Regions from separate parts of the Bacillus sp. FJAT-45350 genome, predicted to be linked through region 4. Evidence: riboswitches for the same ligand, from Rfam matches in the RefSeq annotation. Region 4 holds a riboswitch; each other region holds the start of a gene.
What was found. A riboswitch is a leader RNA that binds a small molecule or an ion and turns the genes downstream of it on or off. The one in region 4 is predicted to bind cyclic di-GMP.
Positions count from the first base shown of each region.

Region 1: linked by a shared signal. The riboswitch ahead of CD003_RS06235 (hypothetical protein) and the one ahead of CD003_RS19015 (prepilin peptidase) in region 4 are both predicted to bind cyclic di-GMP.
Region 2: linked by a shared signal. The riboswitch ahead of CD003_RS13115 (EAL domain-containing protein) and the one ahead of CD003_RS19015 (prepilin peptidase) in region 4 are both predicted to bind cyclic di-GMP.
Region 3: linked by a shared signal. The riboswitch ahead of CD003_RS05370 (ATP-binding protein) and the one ahead of CD003_RS19015 (prepilin peptidase) in region 4 are both predicted to bind cyclic di-GMP.

Region 1 is NZ_NISU01000001.1:1,230,931-1,238,822, reverse strand. It holds gene CD003_RS06245 (hypothetical protein) at 429-824, opposite strand; gene CD003_RS06240 (alpha/beta fold hydrolase) at 960-1,997, opposite strand; cyclic di-GMP riboswitch class II at 2,280-2,363, shown strand; gene CD003_RS06235 (hypothetical protein) at 2,402-3,424, shown strand; gene CD003_RS06230 (VOC family protein) at 3,499-3,897, opposite strand; gene CD003_RS06225 (iron chaperone) at 3,998-4,369, opposite strand; gene CD003_RS06220 (sulfatase-like hydrolase/transferase) at 4,690-6,498, shown strand; gene CD003_RS06215 (acyl-CoA dehydrogenase) at 6,975-7,892, opposite strand, start outside.
Region 2 is NZ_NISU01000001.1:2,603,917-2,611,808, reverse strand. It holds gene ald (alanine dehydrogenase) at 1-916, shown strand, start outside; gene CD003_RS13120 (sensor domain-containing diguanylate cyclase) at 1,084-2,625, shown strand; gene CD003_RS13115 (EAL domain-containing protein) at 2,691-3,413, opposite strand; cyclic di-GMP riboswitch class I at 3,493-3,578, opposite strand; gene CD003_RS13110 (glycerophosphodiester phosphodiesterase) at 3,914-4,624, shown strand; partial or broken gene CD003_RS22690 (methyl-accepting chemotaxis protein) at 4,739-4,972, shown strand; gene CD003_RS22685 (cache domain-containing protein) at 5,156-5,749, shown strand; gene CD003_RS13100 (hypothetical protein) at 5,942-6,838, opposite strand; gene CD003_RS13095 (response regulator) at 6,831-7,223, opposite strand; gene CD003_RS13090 (glycogen/starch/alpha-glucan phosphorylase) at 7,396-7,892, opposite strand, start outside.
Region 3 is NZ_NISU01000001.1:1,071,177-1,079,068, reverse strand. It holds gene CD003_RS05390 (FapA family protein) at 1-431, opposite strand, end outside; gene CD003_RS05385 (PP2C family protein-serine/threonine phosphatase) at 443-1,285, opposite strand; gene CD003_RS05380 (STAS domain-containing protein) at 1,285-1,605, opposite strand; gene CD003_RS05375 (HAMP domain-containing protein) at 1,673-3,292, opposite strand; gene CD003_RS05370 (ATP-binding protein) at 3,323-4,276, opposite strand; cyclic di-GMP riboswitch class I at 4,427-4,510, opposite strand; gene CD003_RS05365 (sensor histidine kinase) at 4,552-5,016, opposite strand; partial or broken gene CD003_RS22540 (histidine kinase dimerization/phospho-acceptor domain-containing protein) at 5,017-5,160, opposite strand; gene CD003_RS05360 (sensor domain-containing protein) at 5,188-7,323, opposite strand; gene CD003_RS05355 (LuxR C-terminal-related transcriptional regulator) at 7,666-7,892, opposite strand, start outside.
Region 4 is NZ_NISU01000002.1:512,121-520,012, reverse strand. It holds gene CD003_RS19050 (hypothetical protein) at 1-1,003, opposite strand, end outside; gene CD003_RS19045 (HI0074 family nucleotidyltransferase substrate-binding subunit) at 1,181-1,924, opposite strand; gene CD003_RS19040 (DUF1328 domain-containing protein) at 2,111-2,275, shown strand; gene CD003_RS19035 (copper amine oxidase N-terminal domain-containing protein) at 2,363-3,244, opposite strand; gene pilO (type 4a pilus biogenesis protein PilO) at 3,293-4,036, opposite strand; gene CD003_RS19025 (hypothetical protein) at 4,033-4,617, opposite strand; gene pilM (type IV pilus biogenesis protein PilM) at 4,617-5,606, opposite strand; gene CD003_RS19015 (prepilin peptidase) at 5,629-6,387, opposite strand; cyclic di-GMP riboswitch class II at 6,522-6,605, opposite strand; gene CD003_RS19010 (hypothetical protein) at 6,671-7,108, opposite strand; gene CD003_RS19005 (type II secretion system protein) at 7,717-7,892, opposite strand, start outside.

The sequences.
Region 1 (7,892 bases), on a different contig from region 4:
TCTGATAATAAGAATTTTTTTATTCATCGCTTCTTCTCCCTTCTAAAAGAAGTTCCTTAGCTATTGTGTCGATGCAATGATTTAATAATTACCAAATACTAAAATACATTTTCATAAGCAAGTCTCCTTGTATAATTTTATACCTCAAGCATAACATCATATTTTATACAACTGGTGGGTTAATTTCTGATAGAAAAACATTATGAGCAACATTCGCAAAGCTGAATTTGTTCATAGCAATAGGCGAAATCACAGCTTTTAAAGTGCATTGATAAGTGATTTTCTTGTCGCTTACATTGTCAATCATAAAAAATCCTTACTTCCAGCAACCTGAGAGTAAGGATTTTTTGGACCCGGCTAAAAAAGTGAAAACTCCATAGCTTCGTTGTTCTATAGCATCGAAACACGCTTTTAATAACCAGTATTAATTATTTTGATATTCCTTCTAATACTTCCATTCCTTTTTTCTTCATATCTTGATAACGATTCTTAAAGAAGTTCATTACCTCATTACTATCTTTCAATAAACCTTTTACAATCTGGTCCACTTCTGTATTTGAAATCTTGTAGCTATCAATAATTAAATACATTTTCTTATCGAAAGAAAGTCTAATAGCAAATTCAGATCTTTCATTGTTTTTATTTTCTACAAATTCAAGAATAACTTCATCACAATCACAACTTGGATTCATGCAATACTGATCGTAAACGAAAAACGCAACTTCATTTCCTTTATTAATTGTAAAATCTTTTCCAAGGTTGCCAAATACATCAGAATACTTAATCGTACTTCCATTTGTTACATCAATCGGCTTTAGTATCATTTTATCAAATCCTTATAATTTATGTTTTTAAGATATAAAACCCTATTCAATAGAGCTTTCTCTAGTAGCGTATCATTAAAAACAACATAGTATCAATAATAACTACCTCTGTTATAAGAAATTAAATTTCTTATACTAACTTATTAAGTGTTTTAATTCTTCAATAATAATTTGTTCTATTTGTTTTGTATCATCAGGATGAAATACGTGAGATGATTTTTCAGCCCAAATAATTCTTGGTTCATATTCTGTTTTGATATTCTTTACAAATGAAATTAAAGGTTCTGAGTGTACATGTACATCTTTTTTACCATGAATAAAAGTAGTTGGTACTCTTAAACATAAAATATCTTTTTGAATATTAATAGATGGGATATTCCTAATAAATTCGTCAGTATAAATTAGTTTAAATCCTCTATAAAAAGTGTTTACTATATCCCCAAAACTATAGTCTTTAGATAAAAACATATCTGAGGCAATCTTAAATAATCCGGGAGTTTTAACGTGTTCATCAGAATAAATCATAGTTTTATATTTCATTTGCCATTTCCTTATTACCCCCCATTGCTTGAAGCTCTCTATATAAGGAGGTTTGCCAACAGCTTTAAGCTCTTTTAAAGCTTTTAAATCTTTTCTTCTTTCAGCCTCCTCTTTCAGCCATTTCAAGCTCAATCTATCGTTTTCTGTCCAATCAATAATCTGTGACAAGCCTATATATGAATAGAACTTCTCTGGGTATTGGTTAATTAAGTACATTCCTATCAATGATCCAAAAGAGTGACCCGCAAGATATATCTTCTTTTTCTTATATTTCATCATCAAGTAATCTATTATTTCATTTGCATCGCTAATAAATTGGTTAAAGTTCATTGTTTCTTGAGGAATGTTTTTGTTATAAGACTTTCCTGTCCCTCTCTGATCCCAAAATACAACTGTATAATGTTCCACAAGTTTTTTCGTATTCGATACAATTGTATAGTCTTTCCCTCTTGATGAGATACCAGGGAATGGCAAGGATGGTCCACCGTGTAAAAATAATAGGATAGGATTTCCTTTATTTAAAGATTGAATTAATACTTTCTGCTTCACGCCTCCTACTACTAATTCTTCAATTTCATCAATTCCAGTTGAGGGAATTTGGAAATCAGGCTTCTTATTAAATAGTTCAAACAATAAGATCATACCTCTTCTCTTCTATTAAAGTATCAGGACAACTAAGATTCCCTAATTTATTATAGATCTTATATGTGAAATTATGGTAGAAAATTTTTTATCAAAATTATAATCAGTTATGACTTTTAGTCACTTTACAACAGGAAATTAACGGAATATAATACAAAATATAAGACTATTTACTTATCGGTTAATCTAAGACTAAATAAGGATACTATTTTTCTTATAAATTAACTTTTATTTGAATAGTTGGGTTATTTTGAGTAAGTAATGTAACCGACCCTTTTCTAGGGGAGCTATGAAGCATAGTCTTTATCTGGACACTTGGACTATGTCGAGCTAGTAGTGTAACCGACCCTCTTATTTTAATGCTATAAGAATATTATTTAAGAGGAGAAATGAAAATGAATAAGAAAAAAGTTGTTACAGTGTTGTTAACAGGTTCTTTAGTATTGGGGTTAAATTCTGGGGTATTAGCAAAAGGACCAACTAAAGCACCAGCTGCTGGATCAAATCCTGTTATTCAAGAGGACGGGAGAAATACAAATGGCATTGAAACAGCACAAATTACTACATTTGGCTCTATTTCTGGTTACTTTGGTACATCACAGGTTGTATCTGGTGAAGTAGTTATTGATGGTGCTCGTGATGATTTAGCTAATTTGTACATTACAGTAGGTGGCCAAAAAGCTGATTTAGTTTGGGCAATTCCAGGCCAACCAAAAACTTACGGATTTACTGCAACTGTCGACCTAGATAGTCATGCACTAACAAACATTGAAGTTAAAACGGAAACTAAGTTTCATAATGGTCAAAAGGCTGGACTAACTCATAGCAATAACAGTTCAACAGTTGATGTTGACGTTTGGGCTGTTATTACTGAATACTCAATTGATTTAGGTACTGAAGATGGGGCACCAAACTTTGTCTGGAATGAAGAAACAGCAACATATTCACTTTCATTTAAAGTAATTAAAACGTTAAGTAATGGTGAAACAGAGGATGAAGTAGTAACTTTAACAGGATTAACTCCTGGTGGAACTGTATCCTATTCTACTGATGATTTAAGTGACGATAATTACTTCGGTAACGCGTATACACTACTAAATAACACGCCTGTACCTGCTTCACCTACTGTACCAGTTGTAGATGTAGTAGTATCAAGTATTAGCAATATCTCACTTACTCTTGACCCACAAGGTCCAAATCAATTTAAAGTTGTCGCAGATTATACAATTCATTATTCTGATGGTTCATCTGTAACTGTTAGTAAGGAAACTTTACCTGGAGGAAACATCTCAAATCCTACGACACAAAACCAAAATTCTGAAACAAGAGAATATAACATTGGTGGTACCCCACATGATGTTACTGTAACATATTCATCTTCTACAAATACATTTAGCGCTTCAGCTGTAAAAAAATAATAATACGAAAGGAACCTTTTAATGATGTATCAATAAAAGGTTCTTTTTTATGGAAATGCAATTATTTTTCCAATTTAATCAATAAGGTTTAGTTGCCATGAAACTCCGAAACGGTCATTTATCCAACCAAACTTTTTGCTGAAACCATAATCATTCAATGGCATAAGTGCCTGTCCACCTTCAACTAGCTTGTGATAGAGTTGCTCAATTTCGTCGTCCGTATCACAAGTAACATAAATTGAGAAAGAAGGTGTAAAGGAGAACTCGTGTTTAATATAACTGTCAATGCACATAAACTCTTTCCCTTTTAAAGTAAAAGTAGCTTGCATTACTGTTCCTTCTTCACCAGGTTCATTTGCTCCATATCTAACTATACTTGTAATCTTTGAGTCCTCAATTATTGATGTATAAAATTTCATTGCCTCTTCTGCATTACCTTCTTGAAACATTAAAAATGTTTTTACATCTTTCATAAAAAATCCTCTCCATTCATTATAATATGTATAATTATTTTCTTTTCCCTTCCTCAACTCTACTAGCAATAGCACCCTAAGAGAAGCTATACGGCCATCTTTAACTCCGCCAAAAAGTTGAACAGTCTGCTTTATCTTGAATATTAAATTCAATCATTTTCTCAAGCAACCCGTAATTTACCGGCTCATTCCAAGGAATTCGAAACAAGCCTTTGGTAGCACTGTAACCAGCATCTTCAATGTCATTGGCAAAGTGAGCAATTCCTACTTCTTCGGGTGAAACGCTCAAATGATGCTTCGCTGTGGAAAAGCCAATGATATACGTGCCATGATCAGAAAACATAGGCGTATTCCACTTGATTTGTGGTTCCAAGTTGGGGAACTTATTAACAATCCATGCCAAAATTTCTTCTGTTCGGTCGCGATGATCAGGGTTATCGATGCCCGTTAAATATTTTGTGAAAACCTCCATGTTCCTTTTTCCTCCTAAGATAAAAATAATTTCGTACAGAGAATTACTTCAAACCGTTGTTCTTGATGAATAGTTTATTCCCATACTACAGGATTACATTAAATAATCAAGTTAATACCCGTTGGGACCAACCCTAAAAAGATGTGCAAAGGCTTTTTTGATAGATTGCTTGAAAACCTTGTGCTCGAACGGTAGTTGATCGATTACAGAGTATGACGCAGGAAAAAGGTGTTACTTTTTTTGCGAAAATATTCAATCACATTTCACTTTCTTACATATGATACAGAAGTATAACTTTCGTTCATTAGGAGGACGTCAAATTGGCCAAACATAAACACTCGCCAGATTGTTCTAAGCGAAAAAATAAAAGACCCAATTTCCTTATAATTCTTGTTGATGAGCAACGATTTCCAACAGTTTATGAAAATGAAGACCTAAAAGAATGGCGTAAAAATCATTTAAAGACACAGGAGCTTCTAACAGAAAATGGGATGACATTCTTAAATCATTATATTGGAAGTACAGCTTGTTCACCTAGTAGAGCAACTCTTTACACAGGCCAGTATCCTTCCCTACACGGGGTCACTCAAACGACAGGTGCAGCGAAAGGAGCTTTTGATCCAGATGTATACTGGCTTGATCACAATACAGTTCCTACTTTAGGTGACTATTTTCGTTCTGCAGGGTATCGAACGTTTTGGAAAGGGAAATGGCATGCTTCTGATGAGGACCTTATCGTTCCAGCAAGTCATAATGCCATGTTAAGCTTTAACCCAACAACTGGAGTTCCTGACCCCGAAAAACAACAGCTTTATTTACATGCAAATCGGCTAGATTCCTATGGTTTTGATGGATGGATAGGTCCTGAACCGCATGGAGCAAATCCACGAAATTCAGCATCATCCGCTGCGATTGGGGTAAGTGGCCGTGATGTCGTTTATTCTGAAGAGGTTGTTCGATTAATTCACTCCTTAGAAGATGAAGTTGATACCAATAATCACGAGCCTTGGTTAATTGTTTCATCCTTTGTTAATCCGCATGATATTACCCTATTTGGGCTATTCACACAATTACTACCTAACTTTAATTTTTCTGTAGATCCTTCCGTTCCTTTTATCCCGCAAGCCCCGACAGCAAATGAAAATTTATTTACGAAGCCCTCAGCACAAAGTAGTTACCGAGACGTTTATCAGCAGGCATTACAACCTACAATAGATACACCTTTTTACAGGCAACTATACTATTCACTTCATAAGCAGGTTGATGATGAAATGTATAAAGTATTTACCGCTCTTAAGCAGTCTATATTCTATGAAGATACTATCGTGGTATTCACTGCAGACCATGGTAGTCTCGTTGGGGCACATGGAGGATTGTTTCAAAAATGGCATAATGCCTATGAGGAAGCACTTCATGTTCCACTCATTATACACAGTCCTAAACACTTTGCTGGCTGTAAAGAAACAGATATGCTAACAAGTCATGTGGACATTGTTCCCACTTTATTAGGACTTGCGGGTATTAATGTTCAAGAAGCCCAAATGAAATTGAAAAAAGATCATTCAGAGGTCCATCCCCTAGTAGGGCGTGACTTAACTTCATTAATGAACGGAACTCCTGGATTTACTAGAGGGGATGAGGCTCTTTACTTTATGACAGATGATGAATTTTCAAAGGGCTTAAATCAATACACTCTAACTGGTCAACCGTATGAAGCGGTTATACAGCCTAATCATTTGGAAACAGTCATCGTCAAACTACCAACAGGCGATACGAATTCTAAGGAAATTTGGAAGTTCACCCGTTACTTCGATAATTCACAATTTTGGAGTAATCCAGGCGTTGAAGATGTTGAAACGACACAAAAAAAAGCGACAGATATTTCAGAAGATCAACAGGCTGCAATTTGTATCACAACTACCAAAACTCAACCAGTACAGGATCAATTGGAATTATATAATATAACGAAAGATCCATTAGAAGAAATAAACCTTGCACACCCTAGTCACGAAACACCTGAATCAAAAGTTATTCAACACCTTTTAACAGGAATTCTTCAAGAACAACGTAGACAAAAAAGACTTACACCTTCGAGTAGTACAGACTCAGGAAAGCCTTCATGTAATTAAAAACAAAAGATTTATCCTGTTTCCCAATGAACAGTAAAAAGCCTAATCCTCCTGACCTTTACCGAGCAATTAGGCTTTGTTCTTCAGCAAACGAGCCAATTGTAGAATATATTCTCATTGACTAGTATCATCCTGTACTGTGTAGTAATATTTATATCTTTTTGGATAATGTCATTGGTTTCAATAAATAATAATCATTGAACTATATCTCTCAGAGACAGGAATGATACGGTTGTTTAATCAAAATGTTGTAAAAGGATTATTGTACAGCACAATTATGTCCTCGGTTTTCAGTTTCGTTATTATTGGATTGACGATTTTTCATCATTTCAGAGTGACAAAGTTACTGGAATCAATCAAGAACAGATAACCACCTTTTGTGGTTATCTGTTTGCGCTTATAGTTGTACAGTTTTAGTCAATTAAGAAAGACGATCGCTTTAATAATCCTCTATTTGATACTTATCATTATTTTATTTATATGGACAGAAGGTGTTTTGAAATAACCAATCTTTGTATTTCATTTGTTCCTTCATAAATTTGTGTTACTTTGGCATCTCGAAAATATCGTTCTACTGGGTATTCTTTTGTATACCCATAGCCACCAAATACCTGAATTGCCTCTGTTGTCACATACATGGCAGTGTCCGATGCAAAACACTTAGCCATAGAGGCTTCTTTACTACAAGGAATTCCTTTATTTCTAAGGTCAGCTGCTTGATAGACTAATAATTTGGCTGCCTCCACTTTAGTCGCCATGTTCGCAAGTTTAAATGATAATCCTTGTTGAGCAGAAATCGGTTTACCAAATTGTTTTCTCTCTTTTGCATATTGTATAGCAGCCTCTAAAGCAGCCTCTGCTATACCAAGTGATTGCGCGGCAATACCTATTCTCCCAACATCTAAATTACCTAATGCAATTTTAAGACCTTCTCCCTCTGCTCCAAGTAGATTTTCAACTGGCACTTCTGCATTTTCAAAGAATAATTCACATGTATTTGACCCATGTAATCCCATTTTTCTTTCTTTTTTCCCTATAAAAAAACCTGGAGTATCTTTATCAATAATTAAAGTGGAAATTCCCTTTTTACCTTTTGTAGGGTCAGTAACTACAAAGGTAATATAAATATCTGCTGCACCCGCACCACTAATAAACATTTTTGAACCATTGACAATATATTTATTTCCCTTCCTTTCTGCAGTAGTACGAATGTTTGCAGCATCTGAACCCGCACTCGGCTCAGTTAGAGCAAAGGCACCAATAAATTTCCCAGATGCTAATTTGGGAATATATTTATTTTTTTGTTCGTCTGTTCCAAAATATAAGATAGGATTTGTCCCTACAGAAGTATGAACTGAAACAATTTCTCCTATGGTTGCACTTACTTTTGATAT
Region 2 (7,892 bases), on a different contig from region 4:
GGTAAAAGAACCTCTTCAAGAGGAGTATGCTTATTTTAAAAAGGGACATATCTTATTCACTTATCTTCATTTAGCTGCAGAACCTAAGCTAGCAGAAGCTCTAGTAAAGAGTGAGGTTACTGCAATTGCTTATGAAACAGTAGAGGTAAATCGTACATTACCATTACTTACGCCAATGAGTGAAGTAGCAGGAAGAATGGCTGCACAAATTGGAGCTCAATTTCTTGAGAAGCCAAAGGGTGGTAAGGGAATTCTGTTAGCTGGTGTACCAGGAGTGAAACGTGGTAAGGTAACGGTTATCGGTGGTGGAGTTGTTGGAACGAATGCAGCTAAGCTTGCAATGGGATTAGGAGCAGACGTAACAATTATTGATTTAAGTCCGGAACGCTTACGTCAGCTTGATGATATCTTTGGTAATGAAATTAATACATTAATGTCAAACCCATTAAACATTGCTGAAGCAGTTGCTGAGAGTGATTTATTAATTGGAGCTGTACTAATTCCAGGAGCAAAAGCACCTAAATTAGTGACCGAAGACATGATTAAGTCAATGAAACCAGGTTCAGTAGTCGTTGATGTAGCAATTGATCAAGGTGGAATTATTGAGACTGTAGACAAAATTACAACGCATGATAACCCAACATATGTTAAGCATGACGTTGTACACTATGCTGTAGCAAACATGCCAGGTGCTGTACCAAGAACATCGACATTAGCTCTTACAAATGTCACAGTACCATATGCACTTCAGATTGCTAACAAAGGTGTGACACAAGCATTACAAGAAAATCCAGCATTAGCATTAGGGTTAAATGTTGCAGGTGGAGCAGTTACGTATGAAGCTGTTGCTAGAGACTTAGGATATGATTATGTTACGATTGAAAATGCGCTATTAAACGAAACAACAACTGTATAGTAACAAAAAAGGAAAGCCTACTAAGATATAGTTAATTATATACTTAGTAGGCTTTTTATTGAGGAAGATAAACCATGTTGATTCTTTTAAAAGATAATACTTTTCTTCAAATATTTGTTATACTATTAATTGTTAAAATATTGAATTGATAGTTAAAGGAATGGATCATGAAGAAAACTTTACGCTTCTGGATATTATTACTTACTTTTTTCGTTATCATAAGTATATTATTTTCTACGTTATTCTCTGCCTATGTTGTAACTAAGCAAAACGTAGTCAATCATTCATTAGAAATTAACAGTGTATATTCTGAAAAGCTTGCACAATTAGCAGATGAAGTTTTTACAACAATGACATTTGTATTAAAACAAAGACAATATGATATTGCGGATGATTTAACTCATGGTCGTAATATAGATGGAAAATTAGAGCGATTGTTGCATAGTAGTAAGGATTTTAATTCAGTCGCAGTAGTTAATAATGAGGGTATTATCATAAGTGCATCACCCTACGTAGGTATTGAAGGTGAAAAACTTACATCCTTGGGGGCGAACGAATCTCTACTGCATAAAAAAACTCTCATATCAGATCCTTATATTTCTATTTCCAATCGCTTGATTCTTATGGTGTCTACGCCATTATGGGGTGAAGAAGGAAATTATATAGGTTTTTTAGCAGGTACTGTTTATTTACAAGAAGATAATATTATAAGAACGATATTAGGTGAACATTATGCTAAAGATGGTTCATATGTTTACGTTGTAGATAATAATGGCACATTATTATATCATCCTGATGTAAATCGTATTGGAGAAGTTGTTAGGAATAATGAAGTAATTGAAAGCTTAATTGATGGTGAAAGTGGTTCGCAATTCATTACAAACTCACAGGGGATAGACTTTCTTGCAGGATACACATATATACCGTCTAGCCAGTGGGGCGTCGTATCACAAACTCCTTATAGTGTGGCAATTGCTCCGGTTTGGAACTTGGTTCAGAAGGTCTTTTTGTATTCAATCCCATTTGTAATCTTGCTTATTATATGCACTGTGTTTTTCACAGATAGATTAGCTTCTCCGCTTCGAAAATTAGCACTTTTTATTTTTAATAATGAGTCAGATACGTTAAAAACTGAAAAGCCAGATATTCCAACATGGTATTTTGAGGCTGAACAATTAAATAAAACATTAGAAAATTTTGTGCAAATAAAAGAAAGTAGTATTAATACCTATAAAACTAATTCACTGACCGATCCACTAACAGGACTCGGAAATAGACGATATTTCGATGAAACATTAGTTCAATTGAAGAATGAACAAAAGCCTTTCTCCCTCATTATTATTGATATTGATTACTTTAAAAAAGTTAACGACGAATTTGGCCATCAGATGGGTGACGAAGTCTTAATATTTTTATCTAAGAAGATGAAAGAGTTTGTCAGAAGTGTTGATGTATGTGTGAGACTAGGTGGTGAAGAGTTCATTATTTTGTTGCCAAATACAAATGATAATGATGCGATGAATATTGCTGAGAGAATGCGTGAAAATGTAAGCCATACAATTAGTCCTACTGGTGGATATATTACAATTTCTTTAGGTGTGGGTTGTTATCAGGCAGGTGAAGATATAAATTCATTTCTTAAACGGGTAGATGGTGCGTTATATCAATCAAAAAGAGAAGGACGTAACAAAACAGTGTTATCTTATTAAAAATCGATAAAGTATACATAATGTATACTTTATCGATTTTTTGTTTAAGTGGCTAGCACTTGATATTAACACATAACAACATTACTTAATGAAGCTGGTTTTCCTAATAAATACCCTTGTCCATAAGGAATTCCCAATGTTTTAGCTACGGATAATTCATTATCATCTTCTAAACCTTCTAATATTAGATGTTTATTTTCTCGCTCACAATAGCTGTGTAGGAAGGTAATAAGGTTTTGTTTTTGCTTTGACAAATGTAAATCTTTTGCTAAATATCGATCCAATTTAAGATAATCCGGATCTAGTTCAATTATTGATTGAAAATTAGCATAACCTCTTCCAATATCGTCAATTGCAATTAAGAAACCCAGTTTTTTTAGTTCTAGTATCCTTGATTTAAATATGCAAAAATCATCAATAACCTCAGATTCGGAAATTTCAAGTACAATCTGTTGACTAGTTAGATAGTTTTCAGTAATAATTCTCTTGAGAAAAATGGGAAAGTTATTATGTAAAATCGTCGATGGAAAGACATTTAAAAATAAAGTTTCTCCATTTTTTGATTGTCCTGCTGAATGGTAGGTGCAGAGGGCTTTATGAATGGACCGCGAATCCAACTCATAAAGCTTTTTTGCTTTTTTTGCTTCTAAGAAAGCGATTTCAGGATTAGCATAAACATTAGACCTAAGTAGGACCTCATACCCCAACCTTTCAAAAGATCCTAAGCTGTAGATTGGCTGAAAATAATGATAGAATTCCTCTTCTCGAATAAACATTTCAATAGACAAAATAATCGACCCATCCTTTATTTACTTAATAAAAAAAGGTAAACCTCAAGAATAGGTTCACCTTTTTGATCCAGTATCCTTCGGCGGCTCGGCTACCATATCAACATGTGACTTAGGTCCGTGGCTTTGCGTCCTTATCTTTAAATAAGTTTGCCATTATCGTTATTTTTATTATAAACACTTTGAATATAGCGTTTAGACAATTATAAACAAAATATGATAAAACAGCAATACACTCGACAAAATATTACAAAAATTTATTTCGTTAGTACTAAAAAAGTTATTTCTAAAGGATGGATTTATCCACTTTATCGCGAATAGTATTACTAAACTACCTATAAAGGAAGAATAGCTTCTAGGAGCTAACTTATGAGTATATATTCTAGGTAAAATATAACTAGTAAAATATAATAAGTCCTTTTCTTGTATGAACTGGAAATAAAGTTTTTCCTAATTAATCATTAACAATAAACAATTGCTCTCGAAAGGGTGTGTTGTAGATGAATAAGTGCATGGCGCATCGAGGCTGGTCAGGTAAGGCACCTGAAAATACATTAGCAGCTTTTGAGTTGGCTATTAATGAAGATAAGATTGATTCGATAGAGACAGATGTTCACATGTCTAAAGACGGTGTACCGGTTTTAATTCATGATTTTACATTAGAACGAACAACGAATGGTACGGGGTTAGTAAATGGCAAAACCTTGTCTGAACTTAAAGAACTTGATGCAGGGTCATGGTACTCAGAAGAGTATGAAGGAGAGAAGATACCTACGTTAGAAGAATTACTAATAAGAGCAAAAGGAAGAATACGGTTGAACCTGGAATTAAAGTCTGCTGGTTATTTTTATCCAAAGATAATTAATACGGTTGTTGCTTTAGTTAAAAAATATGAGATGGAACATGAGGTTGTTATCACATCATTTGATCATCAGAAAATAAAGGAATTAAAAAATGAACCTTTAATAGAAACTGGATTAGTGTTTGCGGGGAGTGTTACATTACTAGAGGAACAGCTTGAGTTAACAGGTTCTACAGTTATTTCAATCGCTTTTCCTTTTTTGACTAAAGAATTTGCAGAGCATTATATTGCACGTGGTTATAAAATAGTTACATGGACACCGAATACTGAAGAAGAGATTGTCTTTGTGAAATTAATACATCCTGATATTGTAATATGTACAAACCATCCTGAAAAAGTAATTAACTAACGATTTTTGGTTTTTAACTTTTCATAGTCCACTTTTCCTATATATGATATAATTAATGATTATTTTAGAAAATTTAGATTATGAGATTTAGTAGGTAGGAAAGGGCTGTTTTTGATGGAGAAAGAGAAAATTGATTCACTTAATGTTTCTAATCTATTGAATGAATTAAAAGAGGCTAATAAAGAAATGGAATTAGTCATGAAGACAGTTAATCAGGTTGCAACTCATGCTAATTTACTTGCCTTGAATTCAGCGATAGAAGCTGCTAGAGCTGGGGAAGCAGGACGGGGATTCTCGGTTGTCGCAGGAGAAATTAAAAAGTTTGCTGACCAAAGTTTAAAAGCAAATAAAGAAAGTAATATTTTGATAGAGAATATTCAACAAAAGGCAAATGAAGTTATTGCTGTACGTACAGTCGATGTCGCTTTTGATACAATTGATAAAATTGATAGAAACTTGTTTGAGAGAAACTGTGATGTTCAAGCATGGGCAGCCTTTAACGCTATAAAAAACTGTCTTAGAGAAGGGACAATGGAGCATGTAGCAACTGCTAAGACATTAATGAAAAAGATTATCGATATTTATGAGGTATACTATGACCTTTTTGTTGTAAATAAAGAAGGTATTATCGTTGCTGCTGGCAACAACCAATCTCAAGTGGGAAGAGATATGTCTGACCGTGATTGGTTTAAAGAAACAATTCAAAGAAAAGATGTATACGTTTCTGATATGTATTTCTCTTCCGTAATTAATGGACATGCTATGAATTATTCTGCTCCTGTTTTTGATGATAATGGAGAGGTATTAGGTGTATTTACGACTCGTTTTAACTGGGAATATGTCTATGAGATTATCGATAATGTAAAAGTTGATGAAGAAAGTGAGTTGTATTTGATTAATAGTCAAGGCGTTGTTATTGCTTCAAAGGACAGAGTTGGTATTTTAGAGAGGGATTTAACTTACTTAGAGGCAGTAAAAAAAGTTTGTTCCAATGAATCAGATAGAGGATACACAATTGAACGAGATTCTTCACATAAGGATAAAATCTTTGCTTACTGTAAAACAAAGGGTTATAACGCGTATAGAGGAAAAGGTTGGTCAGTGATAGTTAGTGAGAGTATATAAGAGGTGGTTTAGAAAGTAAACTTTAAGTATGGTGAAGTTGGTTACATTGTAATCAGCTTTTTTATATGTGGTGGAAGTGTATTCAAGGTGGCAATGGCTCCGCACTGTGCGCGTCAAATGATAAGAAACCGCTTATCATTTGACTTATAAATAGGCACAGACTCCGCTGCAATAAATAAAGTCTACGAGATTTTATTTTACAGTTGGTGGTTCTTTTGCTAGTGCTACGTGAAATATTCCTGCTGGAACGTGAACAGATACAAGAAGCACACGCTCAAGGTTAGATAGAGTTTTCTTTTGTTCAACTTGTTGAGGCGCCATTTCTAACTCAACATCTCTATTAGACATATTCACTAGGAAAATACCATTATGAAGGTTCAAGAATTCACTTACTGATGCTTGAGCTAATTCGTCGGGCTCAGTAATATCTTCTTGAGAGTATTTTTTAGCAACGTCTATAAAAACTTTTTCGTCAGCAAGTATCGCTGTGTATAGATTGTTTTCACCAGAAATATTTTGATGTACTAGCCATTCTGTTTCAAGAAGCTCTGGAGTGCTTAATGACTCAATGCGAATTTGATCATCTACAAAACGAATCATATTTTTAGCAAATAGCGATAGATAATCTTTGTATAAATCACTGTTTGAAGAATCGTCAACATTAATCATCGTATCAACTAGTGTATTAATGTCTCCTCTTTTAATAGAAGAAAATTGCTCATCAGAAAGACCGTTTTCTTCTTTATATTCGTTTAATGTTTGTGAGAACTGCTCAAGAGTCATAATATTTTCATCTAGTAAAACTTGCCCTAGAAGAAGATGACTATGTTTTTGTGAGGATAGTAGATCCTCTAGCTGTGCATCTGTCATGTATCCTAAATCGATGGCAATCTCACCAAACCGTTTATCTACTTGCATTTGTTTTTGGTGTACTTCTTCTACTTGTGCAGCTGACATATATCCTGCGTTCACAGAAAGAACTCCTAGTTTAAGGTGAGTTGACTTTTGTAATTCTAAAGCTGTTTCTAATTGCTCTGGGCTGAGTAATCCCTTATTTAATAAATAATTACCAAAATATTGACTAAACACGAGACTCTTCACCTTCTTTCAAAATTTTATCAATAATTGAATCGATAGAATTTTGCGCAATAGGCTTTTGGATGAAATCGTACGCCCCAAGGTGAATCGCCTTTTTTAAGTGTGATTGTGTACCTGCTGATGATGCCATAATGACTTTTATTTTTGAGTTAAATTCTTTTATTTCGGTCAATGCTTTGATTCCATCTTTATCAGGCATAACAATATCCATAAACACGATGTGTGGAGCATCTTCCTTACATTTGTCTACCGCAATTTGTCCGTTTTCTGCCTCTTGGATGTTTTCACAACCTGCTTTCGCTAGGGCATCCTTCATCTTCTTTCTAATTAGCATAGAGTCATCACAAACTAATACTTTTAAATCTTTAACTTGCATGAGTCAAAAACCTCCTTAAATTTTCCTAGGAATTTAGTTGTGTACTGATAAGTGAATAAATCACTACAATTGAAGTATTCATAGCTAGTAATCAGTATTTTATCATTTATTTAGAAAAATGGTAAGGATTTATATTCATAGAATAATTAGTAATATAGACACGGTAGAAACGTTATTGAATCGTTATAGGGCGTATTCCCCATATTTCACTTGCGTACTCTGAAATTGTACGGTCACTTGAAAATTTCCCGGAATGAGCGATGTTAGTAATACTCTTCTTAAGCCACTGTGATGGATTACGGTAATTTTGATCGACAATTACTTGAGACTCTGCATAACTATCAAAATCTTTTAAAACAAAGTATTCGTCATTGTTTGATAGAATCGTATAAAAAATATCTTTAAACTCTACTTCATCTTTACTAAAGAAGCCATTAACTAGTTGGTCAAGGACTGTTCTAACTCGGTTGTCTGAATTATAAATATCGCGTGCTCGGTAGCCACCATGTTGTTGATAATGGAGTACTTCGTCAGATGTTAGGCCAAAAATAAATATATTATCATTGCCGACCATATCCTTTATCTCTACATTTGCTCCATCCAATGTCCCGAGAGTTAATGCACCATTCATCATTAACTTCATATTTCCAGTTCCGGATGCTTCTTTAC
Region 3 (7,892 bases), on a different contig from region 4:
TTTTTATAGAGTTTAATACCTTCTGTAGTACTAATCATAGGAAATTGTACTGGGGACGCCTGGCAGTGTAACACTCCGTTTGTAACCCACACCTTTCCTGATAAATGGTCAGATGTTTCATTGAACTCTTTCACAATTGGTTCTTCGATGTCTGTTTTAACCAAATTAATTTTCTCATCTGGAATAGTTGAAATTACGCTTTCAAGTAAGTCAAATCGATCGCTCACCTGATTCTCAGATTTTATATTTAAAGAATCGGTTTGTAATTTAACCAGTTTAACGACAGCTTCTTTAGAGCCTATTCTAAAAAAACCCTTCGTTTCATGTTGTACTATCTCAATGTTTACATCATTTATAGTTACATCCAGTAAAGATAATCCTAGATTAATAGCTTCCTTAATATCTTTGCCTTTTGAAACAATGCTTCGCATACTTATCCCACCTATACGTTTATTACTGGTGAATTTAAGCTTGTAATGTTTGAATTCTCATAACTTAATTTCAATACGACCATTGTGATATCATCTTTTTGTGGCGCTCCATCCGTAAACTCATAAATAGAGTTAATAACACTCTTCTCCATTTCGCCTACACCATTATCTTGATGATCAAGTAATGTCTTAGTTAGTCTTTCTAGTTGATACTGTTGTCCCTCTTGGTTTTGTGCTTCTACAATCCCATCCGTATAAAAAAATACTGTATCATTGTTGCCCAACTTAATTGTTTCTTCTTTATAAACTTGATTTGGCAGTCCCCCGACCATAACTCCTTTAGCTTTAGGAAGTAATGTCACCGTTCGGTCCTTCCCGTTAATATATAGCGGCATGTTATGACCTGCATTTGCATAAGTTAATAATTCAGTCTCCGGGTCCCAATCTGCACAAAATAATGTAACGAACGACTTCAGCGTCCTTAAATCTCTATATAATGCTTGGTTCATAGCTGTTAACGTATCTCCAGGACTTGACATACTTTCTGCAGCTGTGCGGAAAGCGCCTCTCGTCAAAATCATCAGCATAGCAGCCGGAATCCCTTTTCCCATTACATCGCCAATGACGATGCGAATTTTGCCATTGACCAATGGATAAAAATCATAATAATCGCCCCCAATTAACCTAGCCGGAAGTGAAGAACCAATGACTTCCCCCTTTTCGAGAGTGGGAGTATTCCCATTTAGTAATTTTGATTGGATATTTTTAGCCAAGTTAATTTCTCGTTGCAGCGTTTTATCGAAATCTCCTGTGTTTTCTTTGAAGTTTGATACAGTTAGACCATCATAATACATCACGACACCTCCCCTTGAATTGCCTCTAAAATTTGATATAACCCTACCATTTCAAATATTTGGTCCGTTAATTCATTTACCCCTTGGAGATTTAACTTGAAGTTTTTTTCCTCTGATAAATGAATCGCATTAATGATTGAACCGAGACCAGTTGAGTCCATAAACTCAATTCCAGAAAAATCAATAATTAATTCTTCTAAGCTATCCTCAATCTCTTCTAGATATGGATCGAGAACATTATTAGTAGATATATCTAAAATCCCTTTGATTGAAAGTGTAAGTATTGAAGCTTTTTTTTCTTTCATTACTGTTAAACTCATAAGTTATCCCCCCTAGATGTTTATCCACATTACCTCTCTACATTTCCATACACTTCAGTTAATAGTTTTACAATTCATCTTTCACATGGAAGTACATTATTTTTGTATTTAATGTACTAGATAGTTGATCTATCTTTAGTAGTGCTTCATTCAGTTCGTTTAATGTATCATGAAACATGAGCGTGATATCCGTTACATGGTTTGAATGCTCTTTGACCATTCTTTCAAGTTCCGTTAGTTTCATATGAGTGTTATTCAAGGACTCTCTCAATTGAAGGTTATTCATCCCTCTTATATGATCTGTTTCCTGACTATTGTTAATTGTAGAAAATAACTGTTGCATATCTTCCAACAAAATTGAAATCTCCAGTAGTAGGTCTTTAGACTCCGTCGTCATTGCCGTTGATGTCTCACCCATTGTCTTGACCGAGGTATAGACTTGTCTAGAAAGCAAACTAGATACAATCACTAGAGAATGAGATTCTTCTTTTACACCCGTAATTAACTGATGGAAACGTTGAGTCATTTCATTGATATTTTCCGCAAGCCAATCTAGTTCATTTTTTTCATTGATCGTTATTCTTTGAGTTAAATCTCCATCCGCTACACATTGAATATGTTGGACAATCTTTTGTAATGGCTCTAATTGACGTCTAGCAATGATACGAATAATAATAAATAGAACAACGGATGATAATAAAAATCCACCTAAGAACAAATACAAGAACTGATTTTCAATTTGCTTTTGTCTCGTTAAATCTAGCGTAGTCACCATCACTCGTTCATTACCAAGTGATTTATATAATTTTTTATAAGGCACACCGTCTTTTTCAAAAAGTACTTTATGGCTGCTATCTTCACTTTGCACCTGCTGAAGGAACTCTTCATCCTCTTCTAAGCCAAACTGATGACTCCCATATAACACAGGTAAGTCAGTATCCGGTTCAACTACATCATTTTCTTCCCCTTTTAACCAAGCAGGTACATTGATAACAGCAATCTCTTCAATGTTGATATTCTCATCAATGATTTTTTCAATCATTTGTGTTGGACCAGCTTGAAAAGTAAGGTTATAAATCTCCTCATCTAGGATAAAAGGATTGATCATAAAGTCAGTTGTTCCATCGTAATAATAAGCAAACTTGTAATAAATATGTTCAAAAAGTTCTGCTCTAGAAATGGGGCCTACCCAGTAGTTTTCCATGGCCATCCCTTGCTCAACTGTTACCTCTTGGCCTGACATTAATTGATCAAATGCAGTAAACCAATATCCCCAATCCTTTGAACTTAAATTCAATTGAGTTTCATCAGAAGATTCCGTAACGACTATGTCATCACCAATTCTTTCCCAAAGTGAGATTTCTTCCACATCCCACCGTTTCGCTACTTCTTGCAAATATTCCATGCTAATATCTTCAACCTGTTTCCCACGTAACTCGGACATGATTCCTTTTGACGATGAATATAATATATTTTCAATCATATGTTCAATTGTGTCTGTAGATTGTTGTGTTGACGCCATTGTATGAACTACAATTTCAGTTATATTATTTATTTGCTCCTCTTGATATGCCTCAATCTTCAACTTAAAAAAATAATAACCAGATATAAGAATAACAACCGCGATTAAGCCTAAGAACAGACCAATTTTAAATAGTAATTGCATCATAATCGTATTTCTTTTCATAAATTTCCTCTCCCCAGTATGTTCTCTTTGTTAACCAGCACTCTTTCCTTCTACCTCTTGAGCATAATCAATCGTTAAAATAAGCGTAGAGCCAATTGGTGACGTATATAATAAGACTTGCTTCGTCATTTTCATCATAAGTGAAAATCCATGCCCCATTGATTTTTTGGTAGAATATCCAGCTAAAAGTGTTGTTTTAGGAAGCTCCTCTAGAGAAAAACCAGGTCCTTTATCTTCAATAACAAAGCGTATTTCATTACGTTCCTTATCTTCTAGCATTGTCAACTTACCTTCTTCAGCATGTTTTAACGTGTTTGTAATAGCTTCCGACAATGCCAATAACCAACTCATTACTTTTGCTTTATTGAACTCCTTTTGCTCTAGGATGTCTTTCACTTGATTGCGGCATCTTGGTATGTCTGAACGTTCTCTAATAATGCCCTCACAATAGACCTTTCCTTGTTTGTATTTACTTACTTCCTGTTCAGAAATTAGTAAGAACTGACCTTGAGTTACGGAAAAAATAACATCTTTATAGACCATCCAAATAGGATCAGATTTTTCCGTTGTTGTTATTGATTCATCAATTTTTTTCTTTTGCTCAAACAAATCCTTTTTGTGAATATCATAGGCTTTCAACATCGCGTTTTGAATATCATTTCTCACTTCTAATTTCTTTACTTGAGTTGGAATATCTTCTCCTTGGTTACACCACTCAAGCATGAGCTCACTTATATAAAGTAATTGTTCATGATCCTGATTCGTTTGTTTGTGATTAAATGAGATTTTTGATAATGAACGAAAAAATAGTAAACTACTTTTGGAATTATTATCACTTAGGTATTGATGTAATTTTTGTGCAAGAAACCCTCGTCTAGTCATGTAGGTCAGCTCTGTATAAGATAAATCAACCGGGAGTGACGGAGCACCCACATGAAGTTCTACTGTAGATTTTTTTAATACTTTATCTAAGATACGTTTCAATGAATGCTCCCCCTTCTTATTATCTAAAAGCCACATCTTTATGAAAGAAATTAAACTTTGTTTCGAAAGTTGACTGTACGCCAAATAGCCCACAAAAAGAATGCGGGCTACGAATATAGATAATATCCTATATTTCTATAATCCATTCTTTTCGGTAACACGGCGATCATAGCTTATAGCCTTAGACCCGTTGCTTTGCGTCCTTACTTTTCAATAAGTTTGCCATTATCGAAGCTGATATCCTAAATTAAAGTGGAAATAATTCCAGCAAAGAATTAGTTACACGGTAAGCTTATCTCTACAGTAGTGCCTTTATTTTCTTCACTTTCTATTACTATCATACCGTCGTGCTTCTTAACAACTTGAAAACAATACATTAATCCTACTCCAGTTCCTTTTTCATGAGTTCTAAAGTAAGGCTCTCCTAATCTCTCTACTCTTTCCTCTTTCATGCCAATTCCATCATCAATCACTTTTATTAATAAATTTGATTCATTCCTACTAGCATGAACTTTGACCAAACCGCCATTTTTTATTGCTTCAATACTATTTGTGACCAAATTTATCATTACTTGTTTCATTTGTATTGGGTCACACTTAATCCAAGGAAGATCAATGCTTTTCTCAAACTGTAATTCGATTTGTTTCCCTTTTGTTTTTTTGTCTAGTAGTGATATAACATCTTTTAATAATTGATTAAAGTCGACTAGCCTCCGATTTACATTAGTGCTAGAAATCATCAGAAACTCTTTTATATACTTTTCAATCTGGTTAATAGAGGAATGTAAAACATTAAAATATTCTTGCTTAATGCTACCTTGTTCAAATAAGTGAATAAATCCTTTTATCGTTGTAATTGGGTTTCTAATTTCATGTGCAATGCTTGCCCCTAATTCACTAACTACCTCTAACTATTCAGATTTTAGGAGAATTTCTTCCTTACGTTTTTCTACTAAATTCATTCCGTGTTCTTCTATTACTTTTTTTATCTCTTGGATTTTTGTTTCTAATTCAATAACAGGTACTGGTTTACTAAAGAAATATCCTTGTCCTTCATTACAGTTGTGCTCCTGGAGAAATACAAGTTGTTCCTTCGTTTCAATTCCTTCAGCAACAACATTTAGATTTAGATTATGTGCCATAGCAATAATTGTTTTCACAATTGTGGCATCACTAGTACCATTTGATAGTTCACGAACAAACGATTGATCAATTTTTAATGTATCGACCGGAAACTGTTTCAAGTAATTTAAAGAACTGAATCCCGTCCCAAAATCATCAATACTAATTTTTATCCCTAGTCTTTTTAAGTCATGAAGTGTAGCAATGGTTTGTTCTGTATTGGCTGTCATAGTCTCTGTTATCTCTAATTCTAATAAATGTGGTTCAAGGCCTGTTTCCTCAAGAACATTCTTGACAGTTTGGACTAACTCTACCTTTGTAAACTGTCGTGGCGATAAATTTACAGACATCACACCCTCAAATCCCTGTTCTTGCCACAGCTTATTTTGTATACATGCTTCTCGAAGTGCCCATTCACCGATTGGTATGATTTGACCTGATTCTTCAGCAATTGGTATGAACATACCTGGAGAAACGATACCCCATACAGGATGTATCCACCTAATTAACGCTTCTACCCCTATGATTTCATTCGTAACTAAATTTACTTTTGGCTGATAATATAGAACTAATTGGTTTCTTTCTATTACACTGTGTAAACCCAATTCAATGTCTAGTGGACTTATTTCATCACTTACCTCGGGAGGTGAATAAAAATGAAAAGTGTTCTTCCCATTCTTCTTAGCCTGATACATGGCAAAGTCTGCATTTTTCGTCAGTTGTTCAACTGATGTACCATCCTCTGGAAACATACTAATTCCGATACTAGGTGTCGTAAACACATCATAATTGGAAATAGAAAATGGAGAATCCAATAATTGAACAATTTTTTTTGAAACCGTTGCTGCAGCCTCTCTATCTACATTCGTAAGAACAATAACAAATTCGTCCCCACCTTGTCTGAATAGTAAATCATTTTCTGCTAGAATGTATTTCAGACGGTTAGCAACCTCGATTAATAATTGATCTCCAATCAAGTGTCCCATGCTATCATTAATTACTTTAAAACGATCAAGATCTATAAACAAAATGGCTAATTGGTTGTTTTTCGTTAGCTCTTTAGATAGACTTTTTTCAAATAAATACCGATTTGGTAACCCTGTTAAATAATCATAATAGGCTAATTGTTTGATTTCTTCTTCATTATTTTTTCTACTAGTAATATCTCGATAGTTAACAACAATTCCTTTAATATTCTCGTATTCAAGAAGATTTGTTATAATCGCTTCACAGTAAACCATATTCCCATTTATTCTCTTTAAACTTATCTCAGCTTTTTTAGTAATACTAGTAGGATTTTCCAATATTGATTCAAATAAATTTTGTACTCTTTCAATATCGGTTCTTTCAATCCAATTAAAGCAGCTTGTTCCTACTATCATCTCAGGAGTATATCCTAATAACTGTTTAACTGTGGGACTAGCGTATTTGATAATCCCTTCTTCAGTTAATACAGCAATCGCGTCTGAAGAATGTTGAAGCAACGTTTCGAGACGCACTTCACTTTCTTTCACCTTTACTTCTAGCATTTTTTTATCAGTGATATCTTTTGCCACTCCATATACACCAATAATTTCTTCACCTATTTTTGCAGGTACTAAATTTACTGAAAGGAATTTAATACTCCCATTCTTATGAACGATTCGACACTCATCCTCTATATAACTACCTAACGCTGCTGTATTAAATGAATTACTTATTTGTTGTAAATCCATTTTGTAAATATAATTTGAGAAATGAGAATATAATAATTCCTCTTCCGAAAAACCAGATAGATTTACTAGGCCTTCATTTATCTCTTGAAAATGACCTCTACAGTCTAACAAGTATAAAGGTTCTGGGTAGCTTGAAAATAACTCTTTATACAGTAGGTCTTTGTTAATATTTTGAAATTTATCACATTCTCGAAAAGATTGTTTATTCATAAACTCACCTCTACTTTTATGTAATTACCTTTTAAGTTTTCGTCAAACTTTAAGCCGCCATTTGATATCCTTATTTTCCAATAATAAGTAGGTTTCTGTATATAACCCACTACTCTTAATCTTTTATTAAATAGTCCTATTTATATATAAATGAATACTTAAATTATTAGGTTTTTTCGCTTTTTCTATAGAGTTTTTTAAATACCAAACGGATTATAACGTTAACACTATGGATATATAGGAATCTACTCCTATTTTTATTGTTCCTATATACTAGAGTAATATTGAGATCAAAAAAAGGATGGCCCAAAAGATTTTTCCTTTGAGCCATCCTCTGATTTATTAATTTGGCGGTGTGTATCCCAATTGATACACCATTGCAATAGCTTGTGCACGGTCATTCACTTCAAGCTTTTGAAAGATTCGAGTAATGTGATTTTTCACTGTATGTTCACTAATGAAAAGCTTATTAGCAATTTCTCGGTTATTTTTTCCCTTTAGAATTAAATTTAGAACTTCTACTTCCCTTGACGATAGATGAAGCTCATTCTTTAAAATCTTGTTTCCAT
Region 4 (7,892 bases):
TTTCATCGCTTGCTTGTTGGTAGGCTGAGACATGGTTTACAGATTGTTGTAATGATTGAAAAAATTTAGTTGCTAGTTGCTTTTCATCTTCAGCTAAAACAGAAAAGCTTTCACCTTGGATTTCTTCCATTCCCAATAGGCTTGCAGTATAAGACTGTACAGTTTCTAGTGTTACTGTTGAATTACCATTTGCAAGTTCAACAACTGATAGCGCCATTAATTCTTGATAAAGACGAGCGCCTTCATGGAAGTAAGCAATTGTTTGTTGATTTTCTACATTAACCTTTGAACCTAAAATCGCGTATGGCTTTATATATGTTTCTTGTCCTTGTTGACTATAAAATTGGCTCAACCGATTCGCATGCTCGCGGTCTTGTCCAATTCCAATGAACAATAAATACGGCTCATTGTTCTCAAGTAACGTCGCTGCAAATCCAGCTTGTTGAATCCCATTTACAGTTTCGGTTCCCTTATCTATTGTAGAAAACGCTCCACCTTGGACGACTTCAAAGGTTAAATCAGGCATGGTACTAGAATCTTGTCCACTTAATAGCTCAATCGTTCCATTTGCTACAACTGATCCGCTAGTTGCAGTAGAATCACCTGTGAATACGGTCAACACCATAAAGCCAAAGCTTACTCCAACGATAATCGCGGATACAGCAGCTACGAGCAACCCAACAGGTAATGACTTTAATGAGAACTTGATACTCTTTGATTTTTTCTTTTTCCTTTTATATGGGAGTTTTGGACTTTTCTCGCGATTGCCATCGTCCCAAAAAGGAACCTTAGCTTTATTTCGCTCTGTTAATTTACGTCCAAAATCAACAATCTTGTTTGACTTTTTCTCTTCTGGTTCAAACGGCTTTATCCTCTCAACTGGTTCAAACACATCCTCAAAAGCCTCTGTATCCAAATGGGGTTCTCTAGTCTCTTCCATTTCTTCATATGGACGTTCCTTCCCATTTAATCGAACTGATATGCGATGCTTCTCCTGGTCCACTCTACCATCTCCCCTCGTTCACTCACTCTATACTATATTCTATTATATCGGTTCGAATGATAGAACTAGATTTTGGAGAAGATTAGAGATTTTTTATGTAGGCACTTTTATGGAATCTAGTAGTTTGATAAGCTCTAAAATAATCGTAGGTGCTGGACTAATTAGCCAGCACCTATTTTATAACTCAAGATTTATTCTCTTTTTCATCTCAATTAGTAGTTCATCAAAAAGCTGAATAAAATGTAATTTAATACTGTTATATATTTTATTTGCAGTCTCTTCATCATAAGTATGCGAAGTCTTATTCCGGTCTTCAAGCATTGCTAACCATGCATCCCCTTTTGTTATAAGACCTTCTTTAAAAGCTACCCGAATTGTCCTTCTTGGACTAGTTACTTCCAAATGTCCATTATATTCTAAAAAGGCTTTCATTAACTTCCATGATAATTCATATGTAAACTCAAACCGTTGTATTGTTGCATCAATGACAATATCATCTTGACTAGGATCTCTACTTAAACTTTCATGTAGTTTTCTTGTTGCTTTTTCTAAATCAGTTAACTTGTCCATTATTTTATTCATATTGTCGATAACCTCACCTTTAGAATTGGTTAAAAATATCACTTTTCCCTCAGTATTTATATAATTCTTTAACTTTTCATTACTTATTGTATCGACATCTATTAAATCAATCGTATAGATAATTTTTTCATTGGAAAGAGTATCTATTATTTTAGTTATCTGGTCATTTTTCTCTCTAAACTTTATTGCTAAATCAATGTCAGACGTTTCTTTATAATCTCCTCTTGCCCTTGAACCAAACAATATAACTTTCTCGATTATATCTGAATAGTCTTTAAAAATATTAATAAGAACGTAAAAAACTTCTTTGCTTAATCCATATTTTTCAACTTTACTCACTTTATCACCACTAACTTCAATAGACTTTTCCTACATAATTATTTCCAATATTATAACATAGCAAACATTTTCAGTCTTAATCAATATAAGAATACCTAATCAAAGTTTTTACCCCAGTAACCCTAACGTTTATATGCCATGTTGAAGGGTATTCAATAAATATATCAATGAAAGGAGAGGATTATTATGTTAGGCTGGGCACTCGCCTTCTTTATTATTGCGGTTATTGCTGCATTCTTTGGCTTTATTGGTATTGCAGGAGCAGCTATTGAAATTGCGAAAATCATCTTTTATATATTCCTTGTACTTTTTGTGATTTCATTACTATTTGGACTGTTTAGAGGATCTTAATGATAGTTAATATTACTTAATGGAATGCAAAAAAGGATACCTCAATATGTGATTACATATGAGGTATCCTTTTACTTCTAGTCCCAATTATCCTAACGGAGTATAAGATTGAACTTTATATCTACCATCATCTCTTTGGAAGGTGACTTTAAATGAATGCTGTCCTTTTAGAAGCCTATCATTACTAACTAAATTACCTTCGTACGTCCAAAGTAAGTGATATTCAAACGTGTTTTCGTCAACAACATGAATGTAGTTTCTTGCATTTGGATTTGGATTTACTTTCACTTGTAAATTTCTAAAAACACCATTCTCATCGCTATTTCTTAACTCTACCTTTTTTTCTTGGTCGTTTATAAAGAACGTGTTAAAATACTGTTCAAAGTTCCTAATCGCCAATCCGTCTACTTTTCCTCTTTCTAGTACAAGCTGTCTCCATACAGCATTTCCGACTCTTTCCAACTCTTTGTTTCTTAATTCAAATGTACTTCCTCTCAATTGCTCGATCGTAAGTAAATCATTATTTACATTATTATGATATTCATAACCACGGTCTAAAATAAAGATCGTTCTTGTTGTTCCATCCCATGTTACTTGCTTACCTACCGTTTCTCCAACAAATCGTAGAGGTACAAGCGTTCTTCCATTCATTATTCTTGAGGGTACGTCTAACCTCACTGGGTTAGAATTGACAAATGCATATTGACTACCAACTGTAAACCTTATTGTCGTGTTCCCACTTTTTCCAGTAACAGTTGAACTTTTTTTGTCCCAATTGACTGACATTCCAAGACTTTCAAATATCGTTCGAAACTCAACTAATGTTACACCATTTCTAACGATAGGGTCGTTATTGAAATTAAGCTTCTTATCACCTACATACACTGTTATCGGCATATAAGCTCCAACAGAATAAGACATAGGGAACATCATAAGTACTACGAGTAACCCGATAATGAGCTTTTTCATTAAATCTACTCCCTCCCTTATAAGAGTTTTTAAAAACAAGACAAACGATTAATTAGAATATAGCGGGTTATCTTTATTACTTGGTCGAGGGTAATCGACTTTCGGTCCTTCTTCCCCTAGTTCTAGTAATTCTGGATAAAAATAAGTAGAGACTGTCACATTAAACTCTAAGCTATCATGGACATCATCTACCATTATCTGTTCATCATGACCTATAAAAGAGACTGAATCAATACTAGAAATCCTCGGCAATCTATCAAGCTCTCGAAGAAACTGAGCTAAATCTTGATAACGATTTGCCCGTACAGATAGATTGAGGGTAATTTGTTTTAGGCCCTCTATATCTACATTTACCTGTTGTTCTTGAGTCGTTTCTTGACCTCCTTCACCCTCGCTCTGTTCTACAGGAGTTGAAGTTTCACCTTCAACACCATCCTCAGTAGCACGTAAAGATAACTCTCCGCCCTCACTTATATCTATATAAAGAATATAACTGTTTGACAGTCCTTCTGCTCGAGAAATATCTAATAAAAATTGATCGACTAATGGCTTTACAGGTAATTTACGTTGTAATTCAATACTAGTCTCAATGGCTTCTGTAGTCGTGTCTCTCTGTTGGTCCCGTAATATAGCAAGCTGGCTTTTCTCAAATTCTACTTCTGCTGCCAAAACTTCTTTCTCTTTCATCGCTGGCGATATATATTGAGAAAAAAAGAAAAATGCACTAGCAATCAGAAGGAATATCGCTACTCCGAGAATAATGATATGTTTTTTTGAAAATGATAGGTTCAATTTTCATCCCTCATTTCTCGTAGGCTAACTGGAACTATTTTAATAGAATAGCTAGCCACATAGCGTGGTAAATATTCATCACGGTTTAAGTCTTCATCATCAAGTATCTGGTTCGTGCTAATATCGGACAGAAGCACTTCTCCTATTGCATCAGACGAGTAGAGAGCATTACTAAATTGAGCAATTTCCTCTATCCTATCAAAACTAGCATCAAAATATACTTCATTTGGTAGAGAATAATTAAAATTAAGGAAAAATCCTCTTTCTGGTAAAAGACTAACTATATGGTCAAGTAACAAAGAAGCTGGAAACAACTGCTTATCTAACGCAGAGATAACCTCTTCTAACTGTCCAATGTTATTTGTCTGTTGCTCTGTTAGTTCTTGTCTAGTCGTCTCTGATAATATCATCAACTCTTGCACCTCATTTTCTAGCTCAGTAACCTCTGTAGATACTGAGCTATGTAGGGAGGATAGGACAATAGTAGCAGTTACCAATAAAATTCCAATAATAAGGATTATAATAACTGGTGTTAAATCACGTTTCTCTTTTTCTGGTAACAGGTTCACTTCTACTAACATTAGCGCACCTCTTTTTTCAGCATCAGTCCGACAGTATCATGAAATTGATAAGGGATAGCTCCTGTAGCTGAAATAATCTCTACATCTAATAATGTTTCTACTGGCAAATCAAAGCTTTCTTTGCAAATGTCTATCATTCGCTCTAAGTAAGGATGGTCACCTGTAATCGCAATCCGGTTGACTCCTTCTTTTCCTTTATGAACAGAGAAACGATAAAAATTCATCACTCGTTCCACCTCAGTAATTAACTCCTCTGCTTGTCCATCAATCTCCTCAATTTCACCTTCCCAAACTAAGCTTTCCATCTCCACATCACCTTTAATTGCCCATTTCTCATCATCACTATTTAAACGAAAATGACGTGTAAACATTGGCTTATGTGAATAGAAAACTGTTAGATTAATAGATGAACGGTCAAGCTGCACAAGAAGTAAATGCTCGTCCGAAAGTGCCTTATCGACTTTCGTAAATAAACGATACAACGAAAGTGACGAAACATCTGCTACATTCGGTTGAAGCTTTAATTCAGATAAAAATTCATACAACTCCATAACGACTTTTTCTGGAGAAGCAATTAATAATATCTCTTTCTGTCCATCTTTTTCACCTAACAGCTTAAAATCAAAAGATGGGTTTTCAAAAGGGAGGTGAATCGACTCTCCCATTTCCATATGAAGATGCATTCGAATATCATCTTCTGCCACTTCTTTTGGTATCAATATATTCCTTACGACTACAAAAGAATCTGGTACACAGAATTGAATGGCATGTCGTTTAATCTTCCAATGCTCAATACATTCCTCGAAAATAATCTCTAACGTTTCTCGGTCAATAATTTGACCCTCTCTAATGACCCCTTCAGGTAAGAAACGCTCCCCAAATGAACGAATCGAATCAAGGCTCGGTTTCTTTGCATGAACATAGCGAATAACATGGTCTTTAATAATGATACTTGTACGCATGTCTTTTTTTGACTGAAAAAGATTCATCTAAACACCACCGATCGATTGTCTACCATAACAAATCAAAATACCATTGTATAATGTCTTGACCAAAGAAGTAAGTTAGAATCGTCCCAAGAACGATATATGGTCCAAAAGGCATTGGTTTTCCTCGTTTGACTTTCCCAGTCAGTAACCCAGCGATTCCAAATATGGTACCAAACAATGTTGATAAGAAGAAAGCTAAAAGGACATCTTGTAGCCCTAACACAAGTCCAAGCACTGCAAACAATTTAATGTCGCCACCGCCCATACCACCACGGCTAACAACAGCAATTATAAACAAAAGTGTAAAACCGACAACAGCACCCAATAACATATCCCACCAAGGAGATAAAGGGGCTACGAATACCCGTAAAACTAGAAACATAGGTGCAAATACTAGTAATATTTTATCTGGAATTAACATATATCGAACATCACTAACGAAAATAATCACAAGCATAGAAATAAACAATAAAGCAACAAGAAGCTCCCACTGCAATCCAATAAAATAATAAGCTAGGACAAATAAAAGACCTGTCGATAACTCCATTAACGGATACAACGGAGATATTTTTAACCCACAACCACGACATTTCCCTCTAATTAATAAATAAGAAAAAACAGGTACTAAATCCAAAGCTGTTAATGTACGTTTGCAATTCGGACAATGAGACCGTGGCTTTACAATAGATTCTTCCACCGGTACTCGCAAACCAACAACATTATAAAATGAGCCTAAAACCAAACCAAATATAAACAGATAAATATAGATAAATACATCCATTCAAATTATCGTCCTTTACCATTAACTTATAAGACCATTATACTATGTACTTACAAAAATCTTTACCTAAATTAGAAAAAAAGCTATAAATTGACTACCTTTATAGTAAAAAAAAACCAACTTTGCTATCCTCAAGCAAAATTGGTCGGTTGCACTACTCGCTCCAAGCTATCCAAGTGCCCAATTAGAGATAGCCGTTCATAGCATCCTATTATATTAACTATTATTGTACATGACGTGCATAATTTATGAAACAGTTATTTACATATAGTAAATTAAAGTTTTATTCTTCTATCGTGTCGTACACTGCCTTTTCTGGTACACAATCCTCGATGGATGACATACATAACCGAACTTGCAGCTCCGGTTGATTATCAGCTCTCACTACTCGGACAAAGGACGCAGGAGAGTAAGATGATTTGATAGTAGAAAGCATAGGAATATCTGATACAAAGGCCTCATCATCCCCTAATAATCCTAACTCAATCAACTCAGAGAAATAAATAGTCCCATCCACTGGCTCCAATTCACCAGTTGCTAAATGTAACTTCACTATTTTACTAAATTGAGAAGCATTGTACTCATGAACCCTCTCCTGTATAGAAGAAGTCGCATGAGTCACTAAAAAATAACCACCAATATAAAAGAAAAGTAACAGGAAGAAATACACCAACGGCTCAACAAAAGAATAAAATTTCGAATCTTTGCTTATAAAAGGCATCCTACTCACTTCTCTCATGTGCTCGATAACTTGATTATATTACAGGATATGTAAGTTGTCGATGGGGGCTTATGAATGATATATCAAAATCTTAATATACATTTATTAATATGGAGTTGCCAATTTTATTGTACAATCTATAGTTCGTAGACAAATAATTAAAATATAAAATAGACAAAGAACTAGTAGATTCAAATCTGTCCAACTCATGTGGAAAATCTCAAGTTTTTTTCTTATCTTGGTACCTAGTACCTATTTTACTTCTAAACGAAAGACCAACTAGAATTCTAGTTGGTCTTTCGTTCACTCTATTTATAACTGTCCCTACTACATGGAAAAATCAGCTATTTTGTCTATATCTGGTGTCTGACACCATATATCTATTTCGTTCACTCTATTTATATAACTGTCCATACTACATGGAAAAAATCAGCCGTTTTGTCTATATTTAGTGTCTGACACCAGATAAAGACCTACTTACTACTAAGTCTTTATCTCAATCTATAATTTTTAGTACTTTGCTATGTCCACCTCATGTGGAATAACCATGACTTTTGTCTTTTTGAGGTAACTGGTACCTTTGTTTTATGGACCTATTCTTTTATTCTTTAATTTTTTACTGTGGCTCTTTTTGTTGAATTATCTCCTTTTAAAGTAGTTTCAGTGGCTGGAGTATTTTGTTCACCCAGATGTCTTGACTTAGCAGTGCCACTATTATCTCCAAGTAAATATACTTCATAATTAAAACCACCAGAAGTACTAGTTATACGTACATACGATTCAG